3 regions of the Ancylobacter sp. TW_SC_1 genome follow, and region 1 is predicted to be linked to each of the others. Evidence: predicted binding sites of a transcription regulator. Region 1 holds the regulator's gene; each other region holds the start of a gene.
The links. The regulator LexA, encoded in region 1, represses DNA repair genes until DNA is damaged. The targets are predictions, from matches to a motif close to TGTTCNNNNTGTGTTCNG.

Region 1 (9,671 bases):
CTGGCTCATCTCCTCGGTCGAGAAGATCTCCTGGTCGCCATGGCTCCAGCCGAGGCGCACGAGGTAGTTGCGCAGCGCCGCCGGCAGGTAGCCCATGGCGCGGTAGGCATCGACGCCGAGGGCGCCGTGCCGCTTGGACAATTTGGCGCCGTCCGGCCCGTGGATGAGCGGGATGTGGGCCATCTTCGGCACCCCCCATCCCAGCGCATGGTAGATCTGCGTCTGGCGCGCGGCATTGGTGAGGTGGTCGTCGCCGCGGATGATGTGGGTGACGTTCATGTCGTGGTCGTCCACCACCACGGACAGCATGTAGGTCGGCGTTCCGTCCGAGCGCAGCAGCACGAGATCGTCGAGATCCTTGTTGGGGATGACGACGCGGCCCTGCACGAGGTCGTCGATGACGGTCTCGCCTTCGGTCGGCGCACGCAGGCGGATGGCGGGCTTGCGGTCGGCCGGCGCCTCCGAGGGGTCGCGGTCGCGCCAGCGCCCGTCATAGCGCGGCGGGCGGCCCTCCCTGCGGGCGGTCTCGCGCATCTCCTCCAGCTCGGCGGGCGAGGCATAGCAGCGATAGGCGCGGCCCTCGGCGAGCATCTGCTCGACCGCCTCGCGGTGCCGCTCGGCGCGGGCGAACTGGTAGACGACGTCGCCCGACCAGTCGATGCCGAGCCATGTCAGCCCGTCGATGATGGCGTCGATGGCTTCCGGCGTGGAGCGCTGGCGGTCGGTGTCCTCGATGCGCAGCAGCATCGTGCCGCCCTTGGCGCGGGCGTAGAGCCAGTTGAACAGCGCGGTGCGCGCCCCGCCGATGTGCAGGAAGCCGGTGGGCGAGGGGGCGAAGCGGGTAATGACGGTCTCGGACATGTCTCTTCCGTCTTGCGCCGCATGAGGGGCGGCGTCGAAGCATGGCGGGCGCGGACGGTGCGTGTACCATAGCTGTACGACGCGGGAAATGTGCGGCTTGGCCCGCCGCCCGTGCGACACGCGCCGCGCGGGCGGCGGGGGCAGGGGCGTTGACGGCATGCAGACGCCGCAGCAGCACCGACCGGGCGAAGGCGCGTCCGCGCGAGGGCGGACGCGTGCGACGTCGCGCGCGGCGGCGCGTGCGGCCGTGCTCGCGGCCGGAGGGCCGGCGCTGCGCGCCGCCTCCCATGGCTGGCCGCGCGTGCCGGCCGCCGCGCTGGGCGGGTGGCTGGCCGGTGCCCTGACGCGGGAGCTCGACGACCGGCGCGGATTTCTCTTCCTGCCCATCGGCTTCGCCGCCGGGGCGGCGCTGTATTTCGGCGCGCCGCACGAACCCCTGCTCTATGCCGGGCTCGTGCCGGCGGCAGCCTTCGCCGGGCTCGCCGTGCTGGCGCGTGAAAAGCCTTTCGGCTTCCATCTTTTCGCGCTGCTGGCGGTGATGGCCGCCGGCTTCGCAATAGCCGGCCTGCAGGTGCAGCGCATGGCGCACCCGCTGCTCGGCGAGGCGGTCAACGCGGTCGAGGTGAGCGGCTTCGTCGAGGCGGCCGAGCAGCGCCCGCGCGGCAGCCGCATCACCCTCGCCGTGACCGGTTTCGGGCGTCCGCTCACCGAGCCGCCGACCCGCGTGCGGGTGACGCTGCCCGGGCGCGATCCCCCCGCCGTCGGCGCCCATGTGCGCGTGCGTGCGACGCTCGGGCCGCCGCCCGGCCCGGCCTATCCCGGCGGCTATGATTTCGGCCGGGCGATCTGGCTGGAGGGCATCGGCGCGACCGGCTACGCGCTCGGCAAGGCGCAAGCCAGCCCGCCGCCCTATCCGCCGTCCTGGGGGCTGGCGATCGCCACCTGGCTCGACGGGACGCGCCGGGCGATCGCGACGCGGATCCGCGCGGCCTTGCCGGGCGAGAATGGCGGCGTGGCCGTGGCGCTCGTCACCGGGCTGCGCGACACGGTGGCGGAGCCGATCGAGGAGAGTATGCGCATCTCCGGGCTCTCGCACGTCCTGTCCATCTCCGGCCTGCACATGGCGCTGGTGGCGAGCACGGTCTTCTTCCTGGCGCGGGCGCTGCTCGCGCTGGTGCCGGAGCTGGCGCTGCGCCATCCGATCAAGGCTTGGGCGGCGCTGCCCGCCCTGCTGTCGGCGACCTTCTACCTCATGCTGTCCGGCGCGGCGGTGCCGACCCAGCGCGCCTATGTGATGACGCTGCTGGTGCTGGCGGGTGTGGTGATGGGGCGGCCGGCGCTCACCCTGCGGACGCTGGCGGTCGCGGGCCTCGTCCTGATGATCCTGGCGCCGTGGGCGGTGCTCGATCCCGGCGCGCAGATGTCCTTCGCCGCGACGCTCGGCCTGGTGGCGGCCTATGAGCGCTTCGGCCATCTCATCGGCGCGCCGCCGGGCGGCGGGAGCCTCGCGCGCTGGCTCGGCGTCCCGGCGCGCTACCTCGCGGCGCTCGTTCTCGCCTCGCTCGCGGCGGGACTGGCGACCGCGCCCTTCGCGGCGTTCCATTTCCAGCGGCTGGCACCGTTGAGCCTCGTCGCCAATCTCGCCGCGATGCCGGCGGTGTCCTTCGTCGTGATGCCGGCCGGACTGGCCGGCGCGATCCTGATGCCGTTCGGCTGGGATGACGTCGCCTGGCGGGGCATGGGCTGGGGGCTCGACGTGATGGTGCGCGTCTCCGACGTCGTCGCGGGCCTGCCCGGCGCCGATCGCGGCCTGCCGGCGATGCCGATGGCGAGCCTCGTCCTGTTCAGCCTCGCGCTTGTGGTGCTCTGCCTCGCCCGCACCCGGCTGGTCCTGCTGGCGCCGGCTTGCGCGGCCGCGGGCATCTGGGCGGCGGCGACCGAGCCGCGGCCCGATCTGCTGGTGGATACGCAGGCCCGGACGGTGGCGGTGCGCGGGCGGGACGGGCGCCTGATGGTGATGGGCGACGGCGACAAAGGTGTCGCCAGCCGCTTCGCCGTGGAGCAATGGCTGAACGCCGATGGCGACCGCGCCCGCGTCGGCAGCGCCGATCTCACGCGGGGGGGCGCCTGCGATCCGCTCGGCTGCACCCTGCCGCTGCCGGGCGGCGGGCTCGTGGCGCTGTCGCGCCAGCGCGATTCACTGGAGGATGATTGCCGCCTCGCGGCCGTGCTGGTGACGCCCTTCGCCCCGCCCGACGCCTGCGCCGCCACGGTGATCCATCGCGACGACCGCCGCGCGATCGGCGGACTGGCCGGCTATCTCACCGCGGAGGGCGAATGGCGCATCGTGCCGGCGCGACCGCCCGCGGGCACACGACCCTGGGAGCCGAAACCGCCGGAACCTCGCATCCCTGTCCATGCACGGGAGGTCATGCCGCGAGCCGGAGCGGCTTCCAGCGCCGGGCCGGACGCCGACCGTGTTCGAAAAGAATCCGCGCACCGGCGCGATGCGGAAGATGCGGATGCCGGCGTGAGCGCAGCGGATGCGGAAGGCGATGAAACACCGCCCCGCGCGGATGTCGGTATATCCGGCGCCGCTGCCACCGGGCCCGCCGAGCGCTCACCGGCCGCCGAAGAGCAGGCTCAGTAGCGGCGGAACAGCCCGACCAGCCGGCCCTGGATGCGCACGCGGTCCGGGCCGAAGATGCGCGTTTCATAGGCCGGGTTGGCGGCTTCGAGCGCCACCGAGGCGCCCTTGCGGCGCAGGCGCTTCAGCGTCGCTTCCTCGTCGTCGATCAGCGCCACGACGATCTCGCCGGTATTGGCCGAATCGCATTTGCGGATCAGCGCCAGATCGCCGTCCAGAATACCGGCCTCGACCATCGAATCGCCGCGCACCTCTAGTGCGAAGTGCTCCCCGCCCGACAGCATCTCCGGCGGCATGCTGATCGTGTGGTCGCGCGACTGGATGGCCGAGATGGGGGTGCCGGCGGCGATGCGGCCCATGACCGGGACCGACACGACGCGCCGGTCGTCCTCGTCCTCGACCGGCGGGCGTCCCCGGCCGAGATTGCCCTCGATGACGTTCGGCGCGAAGGGGCGGGCGGGCCTGGGCGGCTGCGCGTCCTCCGGCAGGCGGACGACTTCGAGCGCCCGCGCCCGGTTGGGCAGGCGGCGAATGAAGCCGCGCTCCTCCAGCGCCGTGATCAGCCGGTGGATGCCGGACTTCGACCGCAGGTCGAGCGCTTCCTTCATTTCCTCGAAGGAAGGCGGCACGCCGTCCTGCTGGAGGCGTCCATTGATGAACAGGAGCAGCTCATGCTGTTTGCGGGTGAGCATACGGAGAACCCCGTCTGCCGGCCGTTGCCGGAATGAAACAAATCACGAACAAAAGACTATCCGTTCTTATTGTGTTCCACAATGGGTAAAGGGATCGCTAAATGTCCGGCGCGACGTGAAAAGCCGGCGGCGCGCGGCCGGATTTCGCCGGCCGGGCGGCACCAGAGGCGCCAATGGCGGGTCGCGCGGGCGAATCAGACGGTCTGGGCGTACTGCTCGTAGGCGTCGTGGACGATGGCGATGTGGCTGCGCATGGCGCTCGCCGCGCCGTCGCGGTCGCCGCGCAGAATCGCGGTCGTCACCCGGTCATGCTCGATATGCGACAGGGCGAGGCGCCCGAGCGCGCGGAACTGCGCGCGGCGGAAGGGCGAGAGGCGCCGGCGCGTGCCGACGGTGATCTCGATCAGATAGTCGTTGTGGCTGCCGGCATAGATCGAGGTGTGGAACTGCTCGTTCGCCTCGCGATAGGTGGTGAAGTCGCCCTGCCGCATCAGCTCGCCCATGTCGGCATGCAACTGCTCAAGCTGCCGGCGCTCCTGCGGCGTCATGTTGAGCGCGCTGAGGCCGGCGCACAGCGCCTCCAGCTCGGCCATCACCTCGAACATGTTCTGCAGCCGCTCGACGCTCGGGCGCGCCACGACGGCGCCGCGATGCGGGCGGGCGTCGACGAGGCCGGAGGCGGTCAGCTCGCGCAGCGCCTCGCGCACCGGCGTGCGCGACACGCCGAAGCGTCCGGCGAGCGCGGTCTCGTCGAGCGCCGTTCCGGGGGGAAGCAGGCCGCGCGTGATCTCGTCGGCGAGCTGCATGCGCAGCTCCTCGGCGCGCGTCACGCGCCCGCGCCGTCCGACTGCGGCGGGCGGTTCGAGCGGGAAACGGATGGGCAGCACCGACATGAGCGACACGAAACCAGAACGAACAGAGCCAGGACCATCTCCGCCTCATGCATCATTAGCGGCCCCGCCGGGCTTCACCAAGCCCCGCCCTTCACGGTCCGTCGCAGGTAGGCGCGGGGATGGGTCACGGGGCGGCCGGATCGTCGATGATGCTGACATGGGCGGCGACGACCTTCCAGCCTTCCGGCGTACGCATCCAGGTCTGCATCTGGCGGCCGAGCCGGCCGGGCGCGCTCGCACGGCGGAACAGGGTGGAGGCGACGGCCATGTCGCGTCCATAGGTGGTGATCACGGTTCCCTCGAGCGTGCGCTCCAGCCCGACCGGGGAGCGCGCGGCGCGGAAGGCGCGTATCGCCTCGATGCCGTAGAGAATCTCGCCCCCGCCATAGCGGATGGTGCTGGGATGATCCCAGAACAGATCATCCAGCCCGGCCACGTCGTTGCCGACCAGCGCCCGCTCGTAGCGGTCGAACACGGCGCGGACCTCGTCCAGCACCTCGGGATCGTTGATGTCCATCCGCCGCCCTTTGCCCCTGCCGGTCATTGCATTGAGCACACAGGCAGGCGCGGCCGCGGTCAATCCTCGAACGGCAGAATTTCGCAGGGGTCGCCGGCGCGCCCGGCCGGCGCGTGCGGGCGGCGCACCAGCAGCACGTCGGCGCGGGCGAGGTTGCGCAGCATGGAGCTGTCCTGCACGGGGAGCGGGCGCACCACCGGCAGCCCGTCCTCGTGACCCACGATCTCGGCGCGCTGGAAGTCCATGCGCTGCTCGTTGGCCCTCACCTCGGCGCCGAGCCGGGCCGGCTTCAGCTGCGGCCGCGCGGGCACCGTCAGGCCCTGCAACGTCTTGATCAGCGGCGCGAGGAACAGCAGCGCGCAGACATGGGCGGAGACCGGATTGCCCGGCAGGCCGAGCACCAGCGTGCGCGGGCCGGCGGCGCGTCCGAACATCAGCGGCTTGCCGGGGCGCAGCGCGATCTTGTGGACCGCCAGCGCGACGCCCTGCGCGGTGAGGGCGGGGGCGATGAGGTCGTGGTCGCCGACCGAGGCGCCGCCGGTCGTCACCAGCACGTCGAAACCGCCGTCGAGCGCCGCGCGCACGCCCTGCTGCGTCGCCGCCATGTCGTCCGGCAAGATGCCGAGATCGGTCACCTCGGCGCCGGCGGAACGCGCCAGCGCGGCGACCGAATAGATGTTGGAGACGATGACCTGATGCGCCTCGGCGCCGGTGCCCGGCCGCACCAGCTCGTCGCCGGTGGAGAGCAGGCCGACGCGCGGGCGGCGGGCGACGTCCACCATCGCGACGTCGGCGGCGGCGATGAGCGCGAGATCGCGCGCGTGCAGGCGGTGGCCGGCTTCCAGCAGCGTCTCGCCGCTCGCGAAATCGCCGCCGGCGCGGCGGATGTGGCGGCCCGGCGCTGTCACCTCGGTCATGGTGACGACAGCGCCGTTCCGGGCGGTGTCTTCCTGGATGACGACGGCGTCGGCGCCTTCGGGAACGACGGCGCCGGTGAAGATGCGCACCGTGGTGCCCGGCGCGACATGGCCGCGAAAGGGGCGGCCGGCGGCGGATTCGCCGATCAGGGTGAGGTCGGCGGGCACGCGCGCGGCATCCTCGGCGCGCACCGCGTAGCCGTCCATGGCGGAGACGTCGGCGCCCGGCGTGGTGCGGCGGGCGATGACGGGGGCGGCGAGCACGCGGCCCGCGGCCTGTTCCAGCGGCACCGGCTCGCCGTCGAGCGGGCGGGCGGCGGAGAGAAGGAGCGCCAGCGCCTCCTCGACCGGCATCAGGGCCATGTGCGCCTCCGCTATTCGCCCTGCCAGTGGCCCGAGCGGCCGCCGGACTTTTCAAGCAGCCGCACCGCCTCGATGCGCATGCCGCGATCCACCGCCTTGGCCATGTCGTAGACGGTGAGGCAGGCGACGGAGACGGCGGTCAGGGCTTCCATCTCCACCCCGGTCCGGCCGGTGGTGCGGACGGTGGCGCGCACGGTCAGGCCGGGCAGGGCGGTGTCGGGCTCGATCTCGACCGCCACCTTGGACAGCAGCAGCGCGTGGCAGAGCGGGATCAGCTCATGCGTGCGCTTGGCCGCCATGATGCCGGCGAGCCGCGCCGTGCCGATCACGTCGCCCTTCTTGGCGTTGCCGGAGAGGATCAGGTCGAGCGTGGCCGCTTCCATCCGCACCTGGCCCTCGGCGATCGCGACGCGGTCGGTCGCGGCCTTGTCGGCGACATCGACCATGTTGGCGGCGCCGGTGGCGTCGAGATGGGTGAGGCGGGGCTCGTCGGTCATCGCTCAGCCGGCCGCGCGGGCGAGGGCGGAGGGCGCCAGCAGCGCGCTTGTCGCCGCCGCCACGTCGGGCTGCCGCATCAGGCTCTCGCCGACGAGGATGCTGTTGATGTTCACCCGGGCGAGGCGGGCGATGTCGTCGGGGGTGAAGATGCCGCTTTCGCCGACGATGACGCGGTCCGCCGGGATGCGCGGGGCGAGGCGCTCGGAGGTTTCCAGCGTCACCTCGAAATTGCGCAGATTGCGGTTGTTGATGCCCACCAGCCGGGCCGGGAGCTTCAGCGCGCGGTCGAGTTCGGCGTCGTCATGCACTTCCACCAGCGCGTCCATGCCGAGCCCGTGCGCGGTCTCGACGAGGTCGAGCGCCAGCGCGTCGTCGGCCGAGGCCATGATGACGAGGATGCAGTCCGCGCCCCAGGCCCGCGCCTCGAACACCTGATAGGTGTCGTAGAGGAAATCCTTGCGCAGGGCGGGCAGGGCGCAGGCGGCGCGCGCGGCGACGAGAAATTCCGGCGCGCCCTGGAAAGACGGCTTGTCGGTCAGCACCGACAGGCACGCCGCGCCGCCGGCCTCATAGGCCCGGGCCAGCGCCGGCGGGTCGAAATCGGCACGGATCAGTCCCCTGGACGGGCTCGCCTTCTTGATCTCGGCGATGAGCGCGGTCCGGTGATCCGCGATCTTCGCCTCGATGGCGCGGAGAAAGCCGCGCGTGGCGGGCTGGGCCTCGGCGCTCGCGCGCACCTCGGCGAGCGGACGCTCGCGCTTGGCGACCGCGATCTCCTCGCGCTTGTAGGCGCCGATCCGTTCGAGAATGTCGGCCATGGCGCGCTCCTACTCCGCCGCCGCGAGGGCGGAGACCGCGATCAGGCGGTCGAGGGCAGCTTCCGCATGGCCGCCCGACAGGCTGGCGCGGGCGATGTCGAGGCCTGCGCCGAGCTCGTCCACCTTGCCGGCGACGACCAGCGCCGCCGCCGCGTTGAGCAGGGCGACATCGGCATAGGCGCTCGGCTCACCGGCGAGAACCGAACGCAGCGCCAGGGCGTTGGCCGTGCCGTCGCCGCCCTTCAGCGCCTCGGGCACCGCGCGGGTGATGCCGAAGGCTTCCGGCGTGATCTCGAACGACCGGATGGCGCCGTCCTTCAGTTCCGCGACATAGGTCGCGCCGGTGGTCGTGATCTCGTCGAGCCCGTCGGAGCCGTGCACGACCCAGGCCCGTGTCGAGCCGAGCGTGCGCAGCACCTCGGCGATCGGTTCCACCCAGGCGCGGGCGAACACGCCGACCATCTGCCGGGTCACGCCGGCCGGGTTCGACAGCGGGCCGATCAGGTTGAAGATGGTGCGCGTGCCCATCTCCACGCGGGTCGGCCCGACATGCTTCATCGCCGGATGATGCGACGGCGCGAACATGAAGCCGATCCCCGCCTCGCGGATGCAGCGGGCGATCTGCTCCGGCGACAGGTCGATCTTGACGCCCAGCGCCATCAGCACGTCGGCCGCGCCGGACTTCGAGGACAGCGCGCGGTTGCCGTGCTTGGCGACCGGCACGCCGGCGCCGGCGACGATGAAGGAGGCGCAGGTGGAGATGTTGTAGGAGCCGGAGGCGTCGCCGCCGGTGCCGACCACGTCGACCGACTCGGCGGGCGCCTCGACCCGCAGCATCTTGGCGCGCATCGTGCTCACCGCGCCGGCGATCTCCTCGATCTCCTCGCCGCGCACGCGCAGCGCCATCAGGATGGCGCCGATCTGCGAGGGCGTCGCTTCGCCCGACATCATCACGTCGAAGGCCGCCGCCGCCTCGGCGCGCGTGAGCGTGGTGCCGGTGGCCAGCTTGCCGATGATGGGCTTGAGGTTGTCCATGTCGCCGCGCGTCCCCGCCTGTTGTTATCTCGTCCTCACGCCGCCCGCTTCCGGCCGGGGCCGGCGTTCCAGGCGCGTGCCAGATCGAGGAAGTTCTTGAGGATGGTCTGGCCGTGCTCGGAGGCGATGCTCTCGGGGTGGAACTGCACCCCGTGAACCGGCAGTTCCTTGTGCGACAGGCCCATGATCAGCCCGTCATCCGTCTCGGCGGTGATGGCCAGCGTCTCCGGCAAGGTCTCGCGCTTCACCACCAGCGAGTGGTAGCGCGTCGCCTTGAGCGGGCCGTTGATGCCGCGGAAGACGCCGTCGTTCCGATGGCTGATGGCCGACAGCTTGCCGTGGATCGGCTGCGGCGCGCGGATGACGTCGCCGCCGAACACCTGGCCGATCGCCTGATGGCCGAGGCAGACGCCGAACACCGGCACGCCGT
Region 2 (9,671 bases), 160 kb from region 1:
GGCGCCGAGGATCAGGCACCTGAAGACGAAGGAGAAGAGAGTGGCCCGCCCCTCGCGCGAGGCGGGTGGCGGATTTTCGGAAACGGCCGGGTCGCTCATGACACTCCTCCACGTTCCGTTGGCGGAGAAGAGTACCATGTTAACGGCGCGCTACAATCGTTGGTTGCCGTGTATGCAATTATAGATTGCGTTCAGAATCCGTCCTCGTTGCGGTCCCGCCGGTTCGGCGCGCCCTTCTCACGAGCCGAACAGCACCTGATGCATGATGCGGCCAGGCCAGAAGGTGAACAGGCCGGCCAGAACCAGTCCCCAACAGAACAGGCCGGCCATCCCCGCGGCGTGGCGGGCAACCTCGCCCCGATGGGCCCGGATGAGCGCCATGGGAAGCGCCCACACGACGAACAGCGAGAGCAGATGGATCGGCCCGAACGGCCCGAACCAGCGCATCTGGTGGATCCAGAACGAGGACAGCGCCACCGTCGCCATCAGCCCGGACCAGAGCCAGCCGAACGCGCGATGCGGCAGCGTGCCCTTCGGCGCGGCAAGCTGCACGGCCCCCAGCCCCAGCGCGGCGAGGGCGCTGAAGGCGTGGAGGCGGATCGCCGGCGAAGCGTCAAGCAATGGTGCGAGGTTCATGCGGCAACCCACCCGACGGTTCGCTCGCCCGCAGCAGTACTCACCCGCAGGCGCGCGCCTGCCAGCGGCGCGGGCCCATGCCCTCGCGGAAGGAAGCCCCCCTCGATCGGCTCCCCCGGAAGCGATCCGGCGGGAGCCGGTCACTCCGGTTCAGAACGGAATTTCGTCGTCGAGATCGCCGCCGCCACTGGAACCGCCGCCGAACGTGCCGCCGCCGCTCCCGCTGCTGGCCGCCGCCGGTCTGCGCTCGCCGCCGAAGGAACGCCCGCTGCTCGATCCGCCGCCGCCGGATCCCGCGCCAAAGCCGCTGCCGGCGCTATAGTCGTCGCCGCTCTCGGAGCCGCCGCCGCTGCGGCTGTCGAGAATGGTGAGCTCGCCGCGGAAGGGCCGCAGCACCACCTCGGTGAAATAGCGCTCGCCGCCGTTCTGGTCGGTCGCCTTGCGGGTCTCGATCTGGCCTTCGATATAGACCTTGGAGCCCTTGCGCAGATACTGCTCGGCGACCCGCAGCAGGTTCTCGTTGAAGATCACCACGCTGTGCCACTCGGTGCGCTCCTTGCGCTCGCCCGACGCCTTGTCGCGCCAGGTTTCCGAGGTGGCGATGCGCAAATTGCACACCCGCCCGCCATTCTGGAACGTGCGCACTTCCGGATCGCGGCCGAGATTGCCGATCAGGATCACCTTGTTGACGCTGCCCGCCATCTTGTCCTCCGAAACAGTCGGACGCCCGCCGTGGCGCGCGCTCTAAAAAGGGAACGCATCCTAGACCAGCCGGCATCGCCCGGCACGGTGGTCGGACGCTTGTCCACATATTGCGCCGCCAAAGCGGGGCGCGTCAAATACGTTCTTGTTATGTTCCTAGCATTGCGTCTAGTCTGGTGCAAGAGCGCCGAGTCGCTCATTGCGAAGTGCCGGAGCGAGACTATGTTTACTTCGCGTTCTCAAGGGAGCTTCGTCCCATCATGACCCATATGCGCAACCGCCCGCGCGCCCGCGCCATCGCCATCCGCGCCGAGGAAGCCCGTCAGGTGCTGATCCGCCGCGCCTTTCTCGCCGTAGCCGGTGGATTGGTCGTGGCGGCCGGCCTCGCCGCCGTACTGAACGGCGTCGGGGGCTGATCCCCGCGCCGGGCGGTCCTTTTCTCGGGAGTGCGCCGCCCCGGAAGCGATGTATCTGGCGTAGCTGCCCGTAGAGAAACCGGCGAGAAGAGTTCGGAATGAAGGACCGCGTGGATATCCCGCGCCGCGATGCCCGTACGATTGCGATCCGCGGCGCGCGCGAGCACAACCTCAAGAATGTCGATCTCGAGATCCCGCGCGACAGCCTCGTGGTGTTCACCGGGCTGTCGGGCTCGGGCAAGTCGTCGCTCGCCTTCGACACCATCTATGCCGAGGGCCAGCGGCGCTATGTCGAGAGCCTGTCGGCCTATGCCCGCCAGTTCCTGGAGATGATGCAGAAGCCGGACGTCGACCAGATCGACGGCCTGTCGCCGGCCATTTCCATCGAGCAGAAGACCACCTCGAAGAATCCGCGCTCGACGGTCGGCACCGTCACCGAGATCTACGACTATATGCGCCTGCTCTGGGCGCGGGTCGGCGTGCCCTATTCGCCGGCCACCGGCCTGCCGATCGAGAGCCAGACGGTCAGCCAGATGGTCGACCGCGTACTCGCTTTGCCGGAGAAGGCGCGCCTCTATCTGCTGGCGCCGGTGGTGCGCGGGCGCAAGGGCGAGTACCGCAAGGAACTCGCCGAGTTCCAGAAGAAGGGCTTCCAGCGGGTCAAGGTCGACGGCGAGTTCCACGAGATCGCCGAGGCGCCGGCGCTGGACAAGAAGTTCAAGCACGACATCGACGTGGTGGTGGACCGCCTCGTCGTGCGCCCGGACATCGCCAGCCGCCTCGCCGATTCCTTCGAGACGGCGCTCGGCCTTGCCGACGGCATCGCGGTGATCGAGTTCGCCGACGAGAAGGAAGAGAACGGCGAGCCGCGCCGCATCGTCTTCTCCGAGAAGTTCGCCTGCCCGGTCTCCGGCTTCACCATTTCCGAGATCGAGCCGCGGCTGTTCTCCTTCAACAATCCGTTCGGCGCCTGCCCGACCTGCGACGGGCTCGGCCATGAGAGCAAGATCGACCCGGACCTCATCGTGCCGGACAAGTCGCGCTCGCTGAAGCAGGGCGCCATCGCGCCGTGGGCGAAGTCGACCTCGCCCTATTACGGCCAGACGCTCGACGCCATCGCCCGCCATTACGGGGTGAAGCTGACCGTGCCGTGGGCGGACCTGCCGGAGAAGGTGCAGAAGGTGATCCTGCACGGCTCCGGGCCGGACGTGATCCGCTTCGTCTATGACGACGGCATGCGAGCCTACGAGACCTCCAAGACCTTCGAGGGCATCGTCACCAATCTGGAGCGGCGCTGGCGCGAGACCGAGAGCGACTGGGCGCGCGAGGAGATCGGCAAGTATTTCTCCGCCGTGCCTTGCGCCGCCTGCGATGGCTACCGCCTGAAGCCCGAGGCGCGGGCGGTGAAGATCGCCGGCCGGCACATCGGCCAGGCGGCCGAGCTTTCGGTGCGCACCGCGCTCGACTGGTTCGCCGCCCTGCCCGGCCAGCTCACCGACAAGCAGAACGAGATCGCCGCGCGCATCCTCAAGGAAATCCGCGAGCGCCTCGCCTTCCTGCTCGATGTCGGGCTGGACTATCTCACCCTGGCCCGCGCCTCCGGCACGCTGTCGGGCGGCGAGAGCCAGCGCATCCGCCTCGCCTCGCAGATCGGCTCGGGGCTGACCGGGGTGCTCTATGTGCTGGACGAACCCTCCATCGGCCTGCACCAGCGCGACAATGAGCGGCTGCTCGGCACGCTGCGCCGGCTGCGCGACCTCGGCAACACGGTGATCGTGGTCGAGCATGACGAGGACGCGATCCTCGCCGCCGATTATGTCGTCGATGTCGGCCCCGGCGCCGGCGTGCATGGCGGGCGCATCGTCGCCCAGGGCACGCCGCAGGAAATCCTCGCCAACCCGAACTCGCTCACCGGCAAATACCTGACCGGCGAGTTGACGGTGCCGGTGCCAAGGCGCCGCAAGCCGGACCGCAAGCGCCTGCTGCGCGTGGTCAATGCGCGCGCCAACAACCTGAAGAACGTCACCGCGGAGATTCCGCTCGGCCTGTTCACCGCCGTCACCGGCGTGTCCGGCGGCGGCAAGTCGACGCTGCTGGTCGACACGCTCTACCGCGCCGTGGCACGCCGGCTCAACGGCGCCTCCGAGCCGCCCCTCGCCCATGACGGGCTGGAGGGGCTGGAGCACCTCGACAAGGTGATCGACATCGACCAGTCGCCGATCGGCCGCACGCCGCGCTCGAACCCGGCGACCTATACCGGCGCCTTCACGCCGATCCGCGAATGGTTCTCCGGCCTGCCGGAGGCGAAGGCGCGCGGCTACGGGCCCGGGCGCTTCTCCTTCAACGTCAAGGGCGGGCGCTGCGAGGCGTGCCAGGGCGACGGCGTCATCAAGATCGAGATGCACTTCCTGCCCGACGTCTACGTCACCTGCGACGTCTGCAAGGGCAAGCGCTACAACCGCGAGACGCTGGAAGTCACCTTCAAGAACAAGTCGATCGCCGACGTGCTCGACATGACGGTCGACGAGGGGGCCGAGTTCTTCAAGGCGGTGCCGGCGGTGCGCGACAAGCTGGAGACGCTGGCCCGCGTCGGGCTCGGCTACATCCATGTCGGCCAGCAGGCCAACACGCTGTCGGGCGGCGAGGCGCAGCGGGTGAAGCTCTCCAAGGAGCTCTCCAAGCGCGCCACCGGCCGCACGCTCTACATTCTCGACGAGCCGACCACCGGCCTGCATTTCCACGACGTCGCCAAGCTTCTTGAAGTGCTGCACGAGCTGGTCGAGCAGGGCAATACGGTGGTGGTGATCGAGCACAATCTCGAAGTCATCAAGACCGCCGACTGGGTCATCGACCTCGGGCCGGAAGGCGGCGACGGTGGCGGCGAGATCGTCGCGGCGGGGCCGCCGGAGGTGATCGCCAAGGCTGAGCGCAGCCATACCGGCCGCTTCCTCGCCGAGGTTCTGGCGCGGCGGCCGCTGAAGCCGCGCAGCGCGGCGGAATAGGCGCGGCCCGCCGGCCGTCGCTGGCGCGCAACGTCATCCCGGACGGTTCGCAGGACCGATCCGGGATCGTTCCCCCTGCAGAAGGTCATCCCGGACGGTCGGCAGGACCGATCCGGGATCGTCCTCCAGCCTCTCCGCAGCCGGATGAAGAAGCAGCCGGACGGCGGCGGAATTGCAGCTTGAGGTGGCAGCAGCGATTGCAGCGCCCTCGGCAGCCTGCGCCGCAGCGTGGCGCGCTTACGCGCCTTGCCTGAGCCGCACCAGATGTACCGTCACCGCGATCAGCACCAGCGTCGCGCCGAACTGGTGCGCCAGGGCGATGTCGATCGGCACCTGGTGGATCAGCGTCAGCACGCCGAGGGTGGCCTGGGCGAGCACCAGCAGGAGGATCAGCCCGGCGCGCCGGGCCACGGCTCCGCGCACCCGCCGCGCGCCGATCCAGTGCCCCAGCGCCAGTGCGACGAGCACATAGGCGACGGTGCGGTGGTTGAACTGCACGGTGAGGACGTTCTCGAAGAAATTGCGCCAAACGGGTTGCTGGACAAGAAGATTCTCGATCGGCGGCATGATCTTGCCGTCGATCAGCGGCCAGGTCGTGTAGGTCAGGCCGGCATCCAGGCCGGCGACCAGCCCGCCGAGGAAGATCTGCACCAGCACGACGATCAGCAGCAGCCGCGCCATGCCGCGGACGGTGTCCGGCACGCCCGGCGCCGGCCGCGCCGGCTTCAGCGTGGTCGCCACCGCGACCGTGGCGGCGAGGATGATGCAGGCGAGCGTCAGATGCGTCGCGAGCCGGTACTGGCTCACATCGACCCGATGCACGAGGCCGGAGGCCACCATCCACCAGCCGACCGCCCCCTGCAGCCCGCCGAGCACGAACAATCCGCCGAGTTTCCAGCGTAATGGACGGTCGATCAGCCCGCGCCAGAGAAAAAATAGGAAGGGAACAAGAAAAACAAAGCCGATGAGCCGGCCGAGAAGCCTATGTCCCCATTCCCACCAGAAGATGTACTTGAACTCGGCGAGGCTCATGCCCCGGTTGATCTGCTGGTACTGCGGAATCTGCCGATATTTGTCGAACTCGGCCTGCCACGCGCTGTCGCTCAGCGGCGGCAGGGTGCCGGTCACCGGCTTCCATTCGGTGATGGAGAGGCCGGATTCGGTGAGCCGCGTGGCGCCGCCGACCACCACCATCAGCACGATCAGCGCCGCTACGGCGTAGAGCCACAGGCGCACCGGCCGCAGCCGGTCCTTCCCAGCCTTCTCGATGTCCCCACCGGCCGAGATGGCGGCGTGCGTTGCGACATGGTCGTGAGCCATGGGCCTGCGCTCCCTGCAATGGCGTCCGCCCGCCCCTCGGCCGCCGCGCGCCGGGCGGCTTCCTCCCGGGCGCCGCGAGCGATATAGAGGCGGGCGCCCACATGCAACGGGACTCTTTGTCCCGCGCGCCGCCCTCGTCCTGCCGGAGCCCGCTCATGACCGCCCCCCGCACTGGCATGTCCGCCCGCCTGCGCAAGTTCATCGGCACGGTTCTGATGGTCGTGCTGGTGCTGGCCTGGGCGCTCGGCGCCATGGCGCTGGCGCAGGGACGCGTCACCACCCTGCCCGCCTTCTGGCAGTTCGTCGCCTATGTGATCCTGGGGGCCGGCTGGATCGTGCCGGCCGGCTGGCTCATACGCTGGATGCAGAAATACGCCCGTCGCCCCGACACTCTGTGATGGCGCTGTCCCGTCTCACGCGGCGCGCGACAGGGCATTCTCCGCGCCTTCCGGCGTGAAGCTGATCATGGCGATCTCGCCAAACCCCTGAGCCGCCAGCGCATCGAAGGCCTGAACCGCATCGGTCGCCATGCCGCCGGGCTGCGTCACCAGAATCGTCGTCGGTCCCAGCGCGGCGATGCGGTCGGCGCCCTCCACGCCGCCGAGCGGCGGCGCCGCTACCACGACGTGGTCATAGGTGTGCTTCAGAGCCGTGAGGATGAGCGGCAGCCGGTCGGAGGCGACGAGGCCGCCGGATTCGCGGGCGCCGCGCCCCGGCGGAATGACGTGGCAGCGCGAGGCGTTCTCGCGATGGATGGCCTCGGAGAAGCTGGCGACGCCGAACAGCAGGTCGGTCAGGCCCGGTGCGCGCGGGTCGCCGGTGAGCTGTTCGAGGGTGTCGACCGCCATGTCGAGGCAGACGAGGACCACCCGCCGCTCGGCGGCGACCGCCAGCGACCGGCCGAGTGCCACGGCGCAGCGGGCAATCGATTCGTCGGCGCGGGTTCCCGTCACGATCACCAGCCGGGCGGCCGGGCCGCGCAATTCGATCAGCCGGGAGAGATCGGCCAGCTCACGCTCGCGCGACAGCAGCCGCAGCGACGTCGACATCTCGGCATTGCCGGGATAGCCCCCATCCGAAGCGCCGATCCAGGGCAGGTGCTGGTGCGAGGGCGGCGCGGTCTCCGGCATGGGCACGGCGCCCACCTCCTGCCCGGCCCAGGCATTGCGGCGGCGGGTCCAGGCCTGGAAGCCGAAGACCAGCAGGAAGGTGCCGATGCCGGCGGCAAGGCTGGAGATCAGCGGTGTCGGCCAGCGCGGCGCGGAGGCGGGCACCGCCGAGGCGACGATTCGACCCGGTGTGATCGCCGGCCCGTTCGGATCCATGTTGAACGGTCCGCGGCTCTCGCGCAGTTCGACATAGGTCGCGGCGAAGGCATTGGCGACGTCGGCCGAAAGCCGGGCATCGGGCGAAACGAAGTCGATGGAAATCTGTCCGCCGCCGATCTCGCGCGTGGTCAGGCCACGCTCAACGGTGCGCAGCGCCAGCGTCTCGCGTGAGCTGGGGGCGGCTTCCGGCAGCATGGCGAAGCCGGCCAGCCGCAGCGCGGCGCCGGAGAGCGCGCCGGTGGCGGCGTCGACCGGCGCGGCGAGGCGCCTGGCGAGCCGGTGGCTTTCGATCACCTGGCGGGCGAAGTCGCGCGAGGAAAGCACCTGAACGCCGTCGCTGCCGGCGACCGCGTTGCGGCTGTCGATCCACAGGCGGGCTTCTGCCTGATAGCGCGGGGTGGAGACCTGGCTCGTCACGCCGCCGACGAGGAGGCCGGCCAGAGCGGGGGCGAGCATATGGCGGAGCAGGCGTCCCGCACGGGCCCGCCGAATCGGTTCGGCCGGCGTCGCTGCCTCATCGGCCGTCGCCGTCTCCGGGGAGATTTCGCTCTGATCCATCATGGTGCCCATTAGGCACCGTCATGGTTTCCACCGTGTTAAAGCGGATTGATGCGTCGCGGGCTGTGTATCCGGCCCATGATCGGGCGCGGAATGGTCGGAGCGAGAGGATTTGAACCTCCGACCCCTAGTCCCCCAGACTAGTGCGCTAACCGGGCTGCGCTACGCTCCGACGCCGCGAGGCGCCGTCTGTCTAGCCATTTGCCGGTCGCGATGCAAGCCGGCCGTCGCCTCCGGTCGATTCCTCCCCATCTTGCTTGGTGTCCGGCTCGGGGCCGACCTGCTTTTCGGTCGCCGCGCTGAGGCGCTGGAAGACGCCGAGGGAGACCAGCGTGACGCAGCCCGCCAGCACCAGAAGCGCGGCGTACTTCACGTCGGGCACCTCCTCGCGCGCGGTCTCGAAGACCAGCACAAGCGCCTCGAGGAAAATGGCGATGATGATGGTCGAGACGAACTTGGTCAGCCCGCGCCGGGCGTCGGCGGCGGTGCGCTTTTCCCGCCCGGCCGGCACTTCCTCCTCGAAGAAGTACTTGGCGACGTCGAACAGCGCGATGGCGACGATGAGATAGCCCACGGCGCCGAGCAGCGACTGGTGCAGCCGGGCCTCGCCAGCCAGACTCTCGCGGAGCACGACATAGGGCGCGTAGACCAGAAGCGTAGCGGCGACCGCCATCAGGGCGCAGGCGGCGACGGCGAAGACCAGGCGGATGACGAGGCTCATGCGGGGCTCCACGCCACGGTGCGGCGGTAACTAGGGCGAGGCCTCGCGCCGGCAAGCGGGGATCACGATGCGCGGGGGTGCCATGCGGCACCGCGTGGGCCATATGATGGAGCACCACCGGACCCGGAAACGCGCCATGAACCATCACAGCCACGGCCAGCCCCTGCCCGCCGACGACGGCGCGCCGCCGCTGGAGACCACACTCTCGCAGGAGATGCTGGCACGGCTCGAATCGCGGCGCTCCGCCCCGCTGCGCGGCCTCGTCGAGCCCGGCCCGACGCCGCAGGAGCTCGAGCGCCTGCTGCAGCTCGCCGTCCGCGTACCGGATCACGGCCGTCTCGCGCCGTGGCGGCTCATTGTGATCGAAGGCGAGGCGAGGCGCGCCCTCGGCGTCCGGCTCGATCAGCTCTATGCCCGACAGAATCCCTACCTGCCGGCCGCCAAGGCGGACATGTGGACGCTGTATCTGCTGCGCGCGCCGGTGACGGTCGTGCTGGTCAGCCGGCCGGACCGCTCGTCCAAGGTGCCGGAGTGGAATCAGGCCCTGTCGGCAGGTGCGGCCGGAATGGCGCTGACCGTCGCCGCCTCCGCGATGGGATTCGCCACGCAATGGCTGCTCAAATGGCCGGGCCGCGATCCGGAGGCCGCGGCGCTCGTCGGCGTGGCGCCGGGGGAAAAGGTCGCCGGCTTCATCCATATCGGTCGACCGGTGCGCACGAACGAGGACCGGCCGCGGCCGGTCCTCGACGAGGTGGTGCGCTTCTGGACGCCCGATCAGTCGATGTCGAACGACACGCCCTGAGCCAGCGGCAGCGAGCGCGAATAGTTGATGGTGTTGGTGGCACGCCGCATATAGGCCTTCCACGCATCCGAGCCGGACTCGCGCCCGCCGCCGGTTTCCTTCTCGCCGCCGAAGGCGCCGCCGATCTCGGCGCCCGAGGGGCCGATATTGACGTTGGCGATGCCGCAATCCGAGCCTTCGGCCGAG
Region 3 (9,671 bases), 310 kb from region 1:
CCGACGGCCAGCGTCCCGTTCTCGACCTCGACCTCATGGGCGAAGATATCGCCGAGCTTCTTCTGCGTGCCGATGACGCGGGCGCGCAGGCCATCCTCACCGGTCAGCACGCCGGTGTCGCCGACCTGGCCGCCCGATTCGCCGTAGAACGGCGTCTGGTTCAGCACGACGAGGCCACGCGCGCCGGCCGGCAGTTTGGATACGCGCTGCCCCTCGGCAACGAGCGCCGTCACGGTGCCTTCCGCGGTCTCCGTGCCATAGCCCAGGAACTCGGTCGCACCGACATCCTCGCGCACCGAAAACCACACCGCATCGGTCGCCGCCTCCCCCGAGCCCGACCACGAGGCGCGCGCCTCGGCGCGCTGGCGTTCCATCGCGGCATTGAAGCTCTCCACATCGACACCGACCCCCCGCGCCCGCAGCGCGTCCTCGGTGAGGTCGAGCGGAAAGCCATAGGTGTCGTAGAGCTTGAAGGCGGTCTCACCGGAGAACTTGGCGCCGGCGCCAAGACCGTCGCTCTCCGTCTCGAGGATCGACAGGCCGCGCTCAAGCGTCTTGCGGAAACGGGTCTCCTCCAGCCGCAGCGTCTCGGCGACCAGTGCTTCGGCGCGCACGATCTCCGGATAGGCGCGGCCCATCTCGCGCACCAGCACCGGCACGAGGCGGTGCATCAGCGGGTCGCGCGCCCCGAGCAGCTGCGCGTGGCGCATGGCGCGGCGCATGATGCGGCGCAGCACGTAACCGCGTCCCTCATTAGAGGGCAGCACACCGTCGGCGACGAGGAAGGTGGCCGCGCGCAGATGGTCGGCGATGACGCGGTGGCTCGCCTTCTGCGGACCATCCGCCGGAACGTCGGTCATCTCCTCGACGGCGCCGGTCAGGGCGCGCATCAGGTCGATCTCGTAATTGTCGTGCGTGCCCTGCAGCACGGCGGAGATGCGCTCGAGCCCCATGCCGGTGTCGATCGAGGGGCGCGGCAGGCGCACGCGCTCGCCGCCCGGCATCTGCTCGAACTGCATGAAGACGAGATTCCAGATCTCGATGAAGCGGTCGCCATCCTCGTCGGGCGAGCCGGGCGGGCCCCCTTGGATGTGCGGACCGTGGTCGTAGAAGATCTCCGAGCAGGGGCCGCACGGGCCGGTATCGCCCATCTGCCAGAAATTGTCGGAGGTGGCGATGCGCACGATCTTGGAATCGGGCAGGCCGGCGATGCGCTTCCACAGCGAGAAGGCCTCGTCGTCCTCATGGTAGACAGTGACCAGCAGCTTCTCGACCGGCAGCTCGAATTCGCGGGTGATCAGGTTCCACGCGAACTCGATGGCGTCTTCCTTGAAATAGTCGCCGAACGAAAAATTGCCGAGCATCTCGAAGAAGGTGTGATGCCGCGCGGTATAGCCGACATTGTCGAGATCATTGTGCTTGCCGCCGGCGCGGACGCATTTCTGCGAGGTGGCGGCGCGCGAATAGGGACGCTTCTCGATGCCGGTGAAGACGTTCTTGAACTGGACCATGCCAGCGTTGGTGAACATCAACGTCGGGTCGTTGCGCGGCACGAGCGGGGAGGATTCGACCACCTGATGCCCGTTCTTCGCGAAAAAATCGAGGAAGGTCGACCGTATCTCGTTAACGCCGCTCATGTACCCGGGTCCGCCGATGACAAGTACCGGCGCCAGAGCAGCGCCGGCCCGCGCCGCGCGGCGCGAGAGCCACGGTTCTAACGACGCATCAACACCTTGTCCAGAAAGCGCGACGGCGCCATCCCCGCCGCTCAGGCGGACTAAGGACCGTTCGATCTTCCCCGTGGCGCGGGTCGTACTCCCGAACCGCGGGGCCGTCGCACCCGAAGGCGGCGGCGCGATCACTCTCCAGCGTTCACCCTTCGACGTTCACTCTTCGGCGTCGCCCTCGTCGTCGTCGCCCGGCTCCTTGCCCGCGAGAATCTGATCGGCGATGAGACCGGCATTCTGGCGGATCGTCGCCTCGATGCGGCCAGCAACATCCGGATTCTGCTTCAGGAAGTTCTTGGCGTTCTCGCGCCCCTGGCCGAGCCGCTGGCTGTCATGGGAGAACCAGGCCCCCGACTTCTCCACCACGCCGGCCTTGATGCCGAGATCGATGAGTTCGCCCATCTTGGAGACGCCCTCGCCATACATGATGTCGAACTCGACCTGCTTGAAGGGCGGCGCCAGCTTGTTCTTCACCACCTTCACGCGCGTCTGGTTGCCGACCACCTCGTCGCGCTCCTTGATCGCGCCGATGCGACGAATGTCGAGGCGGACCGAGGAATAGAACTTCAGCGCGTTGCCGCCGGTGGTGGTCTCCGGGCTACCATACATCACACCGATCTTCATGCGGATCTGGTTGATGAAGATGACCATGGTGTGGGAGCGGTTGATCGAGGCGGTGAGCTTGCGCAGCGCCTGGCTCATCAGGCGCGCCTGCATGCCGGGCTGGTTGTCGCCCATCTCGCCGTCGAGCTCGGCGCGCGGCGTCAGCGCGGCGACCGAATCGACCACCAGCACGTCCACCGCGCCGGAACGCACCAGCGTGTCGGCGATCTCCAGCGCCTGCTCGCCGGCATCGGGCTGCGAGATCAGGAGGTTGTCGAGGTCGACGCCCAGCTTGCGGGCATAGATCGGATCGAGCGCGTGTTCGGCGTCGATAAAGGCGCACACCCCACCCTTCTTCTGCGCTTCGGCGATGGTGTGCAGCGCGAGCGTGGTCTTGCCCGAGGATTCCGGCCCGAAAATCTCGACGACGCGCCCCCGCGGCAGACCACCGATGCCAAGCGCGATATCGAGCCCGAGCGAACCCGTGGAGACCGTCTCGATCTCCATGATCTTGTCGTTCTTGCCCAGGCGCATGATCGAGCCCTTGCCGAAATGGCGCTCGATCTGCGTCAGCGCGGCATCCAGGGCCTTGGCCTTGTCCATAGAAGATCCTTCAACGAGTCGCAGGGACGCTTGAGTCATCGCCGGGCTCCGGGCTGTGCGCAAGAGAAAAGGGCGGTGCGGAAATCTGCTGCCCTTGTACCGCTTTTGTTCGATGTTCGCAATATGTTCTCATCGCGGCGGTAAATTTCTCGCTCATGCCGTCACGATCCCCGCGGGCCGATTGTCGGGCCGCCGTGCCGGGGACTGCCGCTCGCCCGCGGCCGACCCGACGCCTTTTTTTCCAAGGCGTTTCGCGCGCGTGATCCATGCCGTCCCCCATCGACCTCCGTCGGCCGCGATTCCTGCGTGCCGTGACGCCGGAACGAGCGTACCTGCGGCCTTTGCGGGGCCGTTATCCACCACGCGCCGCCTTGCCGAAAAGCGCTTGACAAAGGCGCAGCTTCACGCGAGCCTAAGAAACAAGCGGCGGGCAAAGATGCTCAATGTCGCGGCAATTTCGGTGAACATTTCCAACGACGGCGCTTTTCCCGGCGCTGCAGGTTGGTGGCAACGACGCCCACGGTCGAGAGACCGGCGGGCGTTTTTTGTTTTGGTCGGAGCACAGCGTGTCGCAGCACTTCCGCATAGGGGTCATGTTCTCGACCACGGGACCCTATAGCGTCGTCGCCCGCTCCATGCTGAACGGGGCGCTGCTGGCGGTCGCCGAGCAGCCGGCTCCCGGCATTACCATCGAGCCCGTCATCGTCAATCCGGGCGGGGATCTCGCCAATTACGCCGCCTTCAGCCGCGAGCTGCTGCATTCGGGCATCCGGCACACGGTCGGCTGCTACACCTCCTCCAGCCGCAAGGAGGTGATCCCCTGTTTCGAGAAGCACGACGCGCTGCTCTGGTATCCCTCGCATTATGAGGGCTTCGAGAGCTCGAACAACGTCATCTACACCGGCGCCTCGCCGAACCAGCACGTCCTCCCCCTGGTGGACCACGTGCTCGCGACGATCGGATCGAGCGCCTTCTGCGTCGGCTCCAATTACATCTGGGCGTGGGAGAACACCCGCATCTTCCGCGAGGCCATGACGGCGCGCGGCGCGCAGGTGCTCGCCGAGCGCTACGTGCCGGTGGGCGACACGGAAATCGACCAGGTCGTCGAGGCGATCATCGACGCGCGGCCGGACTTCGTCTTCAACAACCTCATCGGCACCAGCAATTACGCCTTCTTCCGCGCCTTCCGTGCCGCCTGCGCGGCACGCGGCATCGACCAGCCGCGCGCCATCCCGGTGGTGAGCTGCACGCTCTCCGAGCCGGAACTCGAGGAGATCGGCACGGATGCGGTGGACGGGCATCTGAGCTCCAGCGTGTATTTTTCCACCCTCGCCTCGCCGGCCAACGACACCTTCACCCGCGCCTATCGCGAGACGTTTCCCGAGGGTCCTCCCACTTCGGCCGACGCGGAAGCCTCCTACATCGCGATGAAGCTGCTCATTCTCGCCCTGGCAGAAGTCGGCACGGACGATGTCGAGGCGGTGAAGCAGGCCGCCACGCGCCAGCATCTCCTCGCCCCGCAGGGCGAGGTGCGCATCGACCCTCAGACTCTGCACGCCTATCTGACGCCACGAATTGGGATTTCAAACGCGGCGTCGCGCTTTGATATCATCGTCGAGGCGCCGGGCCCGGTCCGTCCGGATCCGTATCTCGTTCAGTCGTCGCCGCGCTATGCGGTTGCTACCCGCAACTCGTCATTGAGAGTGGTAAAGTGATGGCACCCCGACTGCTACAGAACTTCAACGGCGGCCGGGCGTATATCGTCACGTCCAGCCTCACGGCCGTCGAAGCGCTCGAGACCACGCTGGGCAAGCTCGGCGTCGGCGTCACCTACCCCGCCCTCGTCGACGGTCGCGCCGATCTCGATCTCGGCGCACTGCAGGCGGAGCGCGACATCCTGTTCATCGATGGCGACCTCGACAATCCGGTCGCCCTCGACATCGACGCCGGCTCGCGCCAGCCCGCGGTGCCGGTGATCGGCCTCGTCGGCGTGGAAGCGCCGAGCCGGCTGAAGCATCTCATCAATCTCGGCGCGTCGGCGTTCCTGCGCAAACCCGTGCAGGGCGCCGCCGTCTACACGGCCCTGTTTCTCGGCATCAACCAGTTCCTGTTGCGCGGCGATCTCCGGACGCGGCTCGACGACATGGATCGCCGCCGGCGCGGACGCCGCGCGGTGGTCAAGGCCATCATCGCCCGTATGCACGACATGGGCGTCGATGACGACGAGGCCTATGAATGGCTTCGGCGCGAAAGCATGCGCTCGCGGCAAAATCTCGAAGATTACTGCGAGGCTTTCATGAAGAAGAGGGCGGGCGCCCCCGCAGAACCCACGCAACAGCTCCCCCCGGAGCCCCGCGCGGGAATAAGATAACCTTTCACAGGAGAAGAAAATGACTGGGAAGACCATGCGGGGGCTGCGCGCTGCAGCCCTCACGGGAACGCTTTTGCTCAGCGTCGCCCATGCTTTCGCCGCCGATCCGATCAAGCTCGGCGTCCTCGAGGACCAGTCGGGCGACTTCGCCGCCGCGACCATCGGCAAGGTGCATGCCATCCAGCTCGCCGCCGAGGAGATCAACAAGGCCGGCGGCATCGACGGCCGTCCGCTCGAACTGGTGATCTACGACACCCAGTCCGACAATACGCGCTACCAGGAGTTCATGCGCCGCGTGCTCCAGCGCGACAAGGTGGACGCCGTGTTCGCCGGCTTCTCCTCCGCCTCGCGCGAGGCCTACCGCCCGATCGTCAACCAGTTCGACGGCCTCGCCTTCTACAACAACCAGTATGAAGGCGGCGTCTGCGACGCCAACATGATCGTCACCGGCGCGGTGCCCGAGCAGCAGTTCTCCACCCTCATCCCGTGGATGATGGAGAAGTACGGCAAGAAGGTCTACACGCTCGCCGCCGACTACAATTTCGGTCAGATCTCGGCCGAATGGGTGCGCAACATCGTCAAGGAGCACGGCGGCGAAATGGTCGGCGAGGACTTCATCCCGCTCGGCGTCTCCCAGTTCTCGCAGAACATCCAGAACATCCAGAAGGCCAAGCCCGACTTCGTGGTGACGCTGCTGGTCGGCACCGCGCAGGCCTCCTATTACGAGCAGGCCGCCTCCGCCAACGTCAACCTGCCGATGGCCTCCTCGGTCAATGTCGGCCAGGGCTACGAGCACAAGCGCTTCAAGCCGCCATCGCTCAAGGACATGTACGTCACCACCAACTACATCGAGGAAATCGACACGCCGGCCTCCAAGGAGTTCTTCGCCAAGTTCAAGGCCAAGTTCCCGGACGAGCCCTATGTGAACCAGGAAGCCGAGAACTCCTACCTCGCCGTCTACCTCTACAAGCAGATGGTCGAGCGCGCGAAGTCGACCAAGCGCGACGACCTGCGCAAGGAGATCGCCAAGGGCGATGTCTGCATGGACGCCCCCGAGGGCAAGGTCTGCCTCGACCCGAAGAGCCAGCACATGTCGCACACCATCTATCTCGCGAAGGTGGGCGAGGATCACTCGATCTCCTTCCCGAAGGTCTGGGAAGACATCAAGCCCTACTGGCTGGGCGAAGCCGGCTGCGACCTGACCAAGAGCGACCCGAGCGCGCAGTACACGCCCTCGAACCCGCCGCCGAAGCCCTGATCGGCATTCGTCGGAGCGTACTGGCCGTCATCCCGGCCGGAGACGAAGCCGAAGAGCCGGGATCGCAGGCCAGACGGTCGCGCGACCCCGGACACGGCCTCCGGCCGTTCCGGGATGACCCAGCCGGACGTTGAGGGGCTTTTTGCGCGCCCTTCAGCGAAGGCGGATGCCGCTTGTTCCCTTCGGCGGCATCCGGAAACATCGCCCCGGCTGTGCCCCCCCAGCCTGAGCCGGGGCGATGCCTTCTACCCGGTGCGGCCATCTTCTCCCTCTCCCCTTCGGAGAAGGGAACCAGAGAGCGTCGCCTCGGCGTGACGTCCGCTTTCTTCGCCGCTCCATTTCTCGACGCGAATACCTGAACCCAAGGGCCCCACCGCACATGGATGTCGGAACTCTCGTCTTCTCCGCGCTCTACCAGTTCGGCGATGCCTTCGCCTTTCTGGTGCTGTCCGCCTGCGGACTCGCCGTCATCTTCGGCATGATGGGCGTGATCAACCTAGCGCACGGCGAATTCATCATGTGCGGGGCCTATGTCACCGTCTCCGCCAGCCATGCCGGCGTGCCGCTGCCGCTCGCCATCGCGATCGGCGCGCTCGTCTCGGGGCTCGTCGGCGCCGTGGTCGAGATCCTGGTGATCCGCCATCTCTACGACCGCCCGCTCGACACCATCGTCGCCACATGGGGCCTCAGCCTCATCGGCACGCAGGGCACGCTGATCCTGCTCGGCTCCACCATGGCGGGCGTGGGCACGCCCTTCGGCAGCTTCCAGGTCGGCGACTATTCCTATTCGCTCTACCGCCTCGTGCTGTGCGGCATGGCGGTGCTGGTCCTGGCGGCGCTGTACGCGCTGTTCAACTGGACGCGCTTCGGCGTCATGGCCCGCGCCACGATCCAGGTGCCGCACATGGCCGCCGCGCTCGGCATCGACACACGCTTCGTCTACATGCTGACCTTCGCGCTGGGCGCGGGCCTTGCGGGGCTTGCCGGCGGTCTCTACGCGCCGACCATGACGCTGGTGCCGACCATGGGCACAACCTTCATCATGGAAGCCTTCGTGACCGTCGTGGTCGGCGGCGCCGACGTGTTCCTCGGAACCGCCCCGGCGGCGGCGGTGCTCGCCGTGGTCAAGGCCACCATGACCTCCTGGTACGGCCAGCTCGCCGGACAGATCGGCCTGCTCATGGCCGTCATCATCGTCATCCGGGTGTTGCCGCGCGGCCTCTCCGGCTTCCTCCTGCGCGAGCGCGCCTGACCCGGACACGAGAAAGCAAACAATGAACGCGCTCTCACGGTTTTTCCGTCGCCTCGAAGGCCCACAGACGCTGGGCCGCGGGCCCGGCTTCTGGGTCGGCTTCCTCGTCGTGCTGGCCGGCGCCTGCGCCTACCCGCTGTTCTCGGATGGCTACACGGTCGGCAACACGGTCTATTTCTTCACCTGGATCTTCATGGCGCTGGGCCTGAGCCTCATCTGGGGCTATGGCGGCTCGCTGAGCTTCGGGCAGACGGCGTTCTTTGGCATCGCCGGCTACAGCTACGGCATCCTCACCATCAATTTCGGCGCCGCCTACGGCTTCACCTTCGTAGCGCTGGTGCTGGCGATCGGTGTCGCCGCGCTGTTCGCGGCGCTGCTCGGCTACTTCCTGTTCTTCGGCCGCATCTCCGGCGTCTTCCTCGGCATCGTCACCCTGTCGGTGACGCTGGTGCTGGAGCGCTTCATGGCGCAGACGGCCGGGCCGGAATGGAAAATCGGCGCTGCCCGGCTCAACGGCTTCAACGGCATGAGCAACATGCCGCCGCTCACCCTCCCCTGGCCCGGCGGCGACATCGTGCTGTTCCCGGACGTACAGCTCTATTACGTTGTGCTCGGCATGCTGGTGCTGGTCTATCTCGGCCTGCGCATCCTGGTGAACTCGCCCTTCGGCAACATACTCGTCGCCATCCGCGAGAACCCCGAACGCGCCGAGATGCTCGGCTACGACATCCGCAAATACCAGCTCGGCACCTTCGTCATCGGTGCGGCGCTCGCCGGCCTGTCGGGCGTGCTCTACACCAGCTGGGGCCAGTACATCACGCCCTCCTCCATGGGCATGACCGCCGCGGCGCTGCCCATCGTCTGGGTCGCGGTGGGCGGGCGCTCGGACCTCACCACCACGCTGATCGGCACCGTGACCGTGCTCGCCGTGTTCCAGGCGCTCACCATCCATGGCAGCCAATACGCGCTGGTCGTGATGGGCGCGATGCTGGTGCTCACCGTGCTGCTGGCGCCGAGCGGCCTCATCTTCGCGCTGGCCAAGCTCATCGCCCGTCCGTTCGCCAAGCGCCAGCCGGGAGACGCCTGATGCCGCTACTCGAAACCCGTGGCCTCAACAAGCGCTTCGGCGGCCTGCACGTCACCAACAATGTCGACCTGGTGCTTGAGACCGGCGAGATTCACTGCCTCATCGGGCCGAACGGCGCCGGCAAGTCGACGCTGTTCCGCCTGATCCTCGGCGAGCATCTGCCGAGCAGCGGCGCCATCCTGTTCGGCGGCGAGGAGATCACCAGCCTCAAGCCCTTCCAGCGCATCCGCCGGGGCATGAGCGTGAAGTTCCAGGTGCCGGGCATCTTCAAGGCGCTGAGCGTGCGCCAGAACCTCGAAATCGCGATGCAGCACCATTACGAGCCGGCAACGCTGGGCGAGGAGATCGACAAGCTGCTCGACTTCCTCAACCTGACCGCCGACGCGACGCGGCTCGCCGGCAATCTCAGCCACGGCCAGAAGCAGTGGCTGGAGATCGGCATGGCGATCAGCCTCAAGCCGCGCCTGCTGCTGCTCGACGAGCCCACCGCCGGCATGTCGCCGGAAGAGACCCACGCCACCGGCGAGATGGTCAAGCGCCTCAATGCCGAGGGCATGACCGTGCTCGCGGTCGAGCACGACATGGCCTTCGTGCGGCAGGTCGCCGACAAGGTGACGGTGCTGCATCTGGGCAAGGTGTTCGCCCAGGGCTCGATCGACGAGATCGTCGCCGACGAGGAGGTCGCCGCGATCTATCTCGGCCAGTCCACGGCCCATCAACAGTCGGGTGGCGCCCATGCGTAAGGAAGTCATGCTCTCGACCCTCGGCCT

Region 2: a site for LexA is predicted at 1,479-1,496, ahead of ssb (single-stranded DNA-binding protein). Genes of this name have one in related genera too.
Region 3: a site for LexA is predicted at 3,047-3,064, ahead of recA (recombinase RecA). Genes of this name have one in related genera too.

The regions. Positions count from the first base shown of each region.
Region 1 covers NZ_CM166365.1:2,829,485-2,839,155, forward strand. Annotated here, with positions in the region: gene gltX (glutamate--tRNA ligase) at 1-861, opposite strand, end outside; gene AC1PZ7_RS13070 (ComEC/Rec2 family competence protein) at 1,109-3,511, shown strand; gene lexA (transcriptional repressor LexA) at 3,505-4,200, opposite strand; gene AC1PZ7_RS13080 (GntR family transcriptional regulator) at 4,395-5,093, opposite strand; gene hpxZ (oxalurate catabolism protein HpxZ) at 5,218-5,610, opposite strand; gene AC1PZ7_RS13090 (molybdopterin molybdotransferase MoeA) at 5,670-6,890, opposite strand; gene moaC (cyclic pyranopterin monophosphate synthase MoaC) at 6,902-7,387, opposite strand; gene trpC (indole-3-glycerol phosphate synthase TrpC) at 7,391-8,206, opposite strand; gene trpD (anthranilate phosphoribosyltransferase) at 8,216-9,241, opposite strand; gene AC1PZ7_RS13110 (anthranilate synthase component II) at 9,277-9,671, opposite strand, start outside.
Region 2 covers NZ_CM166365.1:2,989,237-2,998,907, forward strand. Annotated here, with positions in the region: gene AC1PZ7_RS13795 (hypothetical protein) at 1-99, opposite strand, end outside; gene AC1PZ7_RS13800 (DUF2306 domain-containing protein) at 238-636, opposite strand; gene ssb (single-stranded DNA-binding protein) at 787-1,338, opposite strand; gene AC1PZ7_RS13810 (hypothetical protein) at 1,599-1,754, shown strand; gene uvrA (excinuclease ABC subunit UvrA) at 1,853-4,756, shown strand; gene AC1PZ7_RS13820 (COX15/CtaA family protein) at 4,994-6,076, opposite strand; gene AC1PZ7_RS13825 (DUF2842 domain-containing protein) at 6,232-6,474, shown strand; gene AC1PZ7_RS13830 (tyrosine-protein kinase family protein) at 6,490-7,965, opposite strand; tRNA gene AC1PZ7_RS13835 (tRNA-Pro) at 8,057-8,134, opposite strand; gene AC1PZ7_RS13840 (GNAT family acetyltransferase) at 8,156-8,683, opposite strand; gene AC1PZ7_RS13845 (nitroreductase family protein) at 8,820-9,485, shown strand; gene amaB (L-piperidine-6-carboxylate dehydrogenase) at 9,458-9,671, opposite strand, start outside.
Region 3 covers NZ_CM166365.1:2,518,096-2,527,766, reverse strand. Annotated here, with positions in the region: gene alaS (alanine--tRNA ligase) at 1-1,637, opposite strand, end outside; gene recA (recombinase RecA) at 1,887-2,972, opposite strand; gene AC1PZ7_RS11645 (transporter substrate-binding domain-containing protein) at 3,527-4,648, shown strand; gene AC1PZ7_RS11640 (ANTAR domain-containing response regulator) at 4,648-5,304, shown strand; gene AC1PZ7_RS11635 (urea ABC transporter substrate-binding protein) at 5,324-6,562, shown strand; gene AC1PZ7_RS11630 (ABC transporter permease subunit) at 6,942-7,814, shown strand; gene AC1PZ7_RS11625 (branched-chain amino acid ABC transporter permease) at 7,837-8,901, shown strand; gene AC1PZ7_RS11620 (ABC transporter ATP-binding protein) at 8,901-9,644, shown strand; gene AC1PZ7_RS11615 (ABC transporter ATP-binding protein) at 9,637-9,671, shown strand, end outside.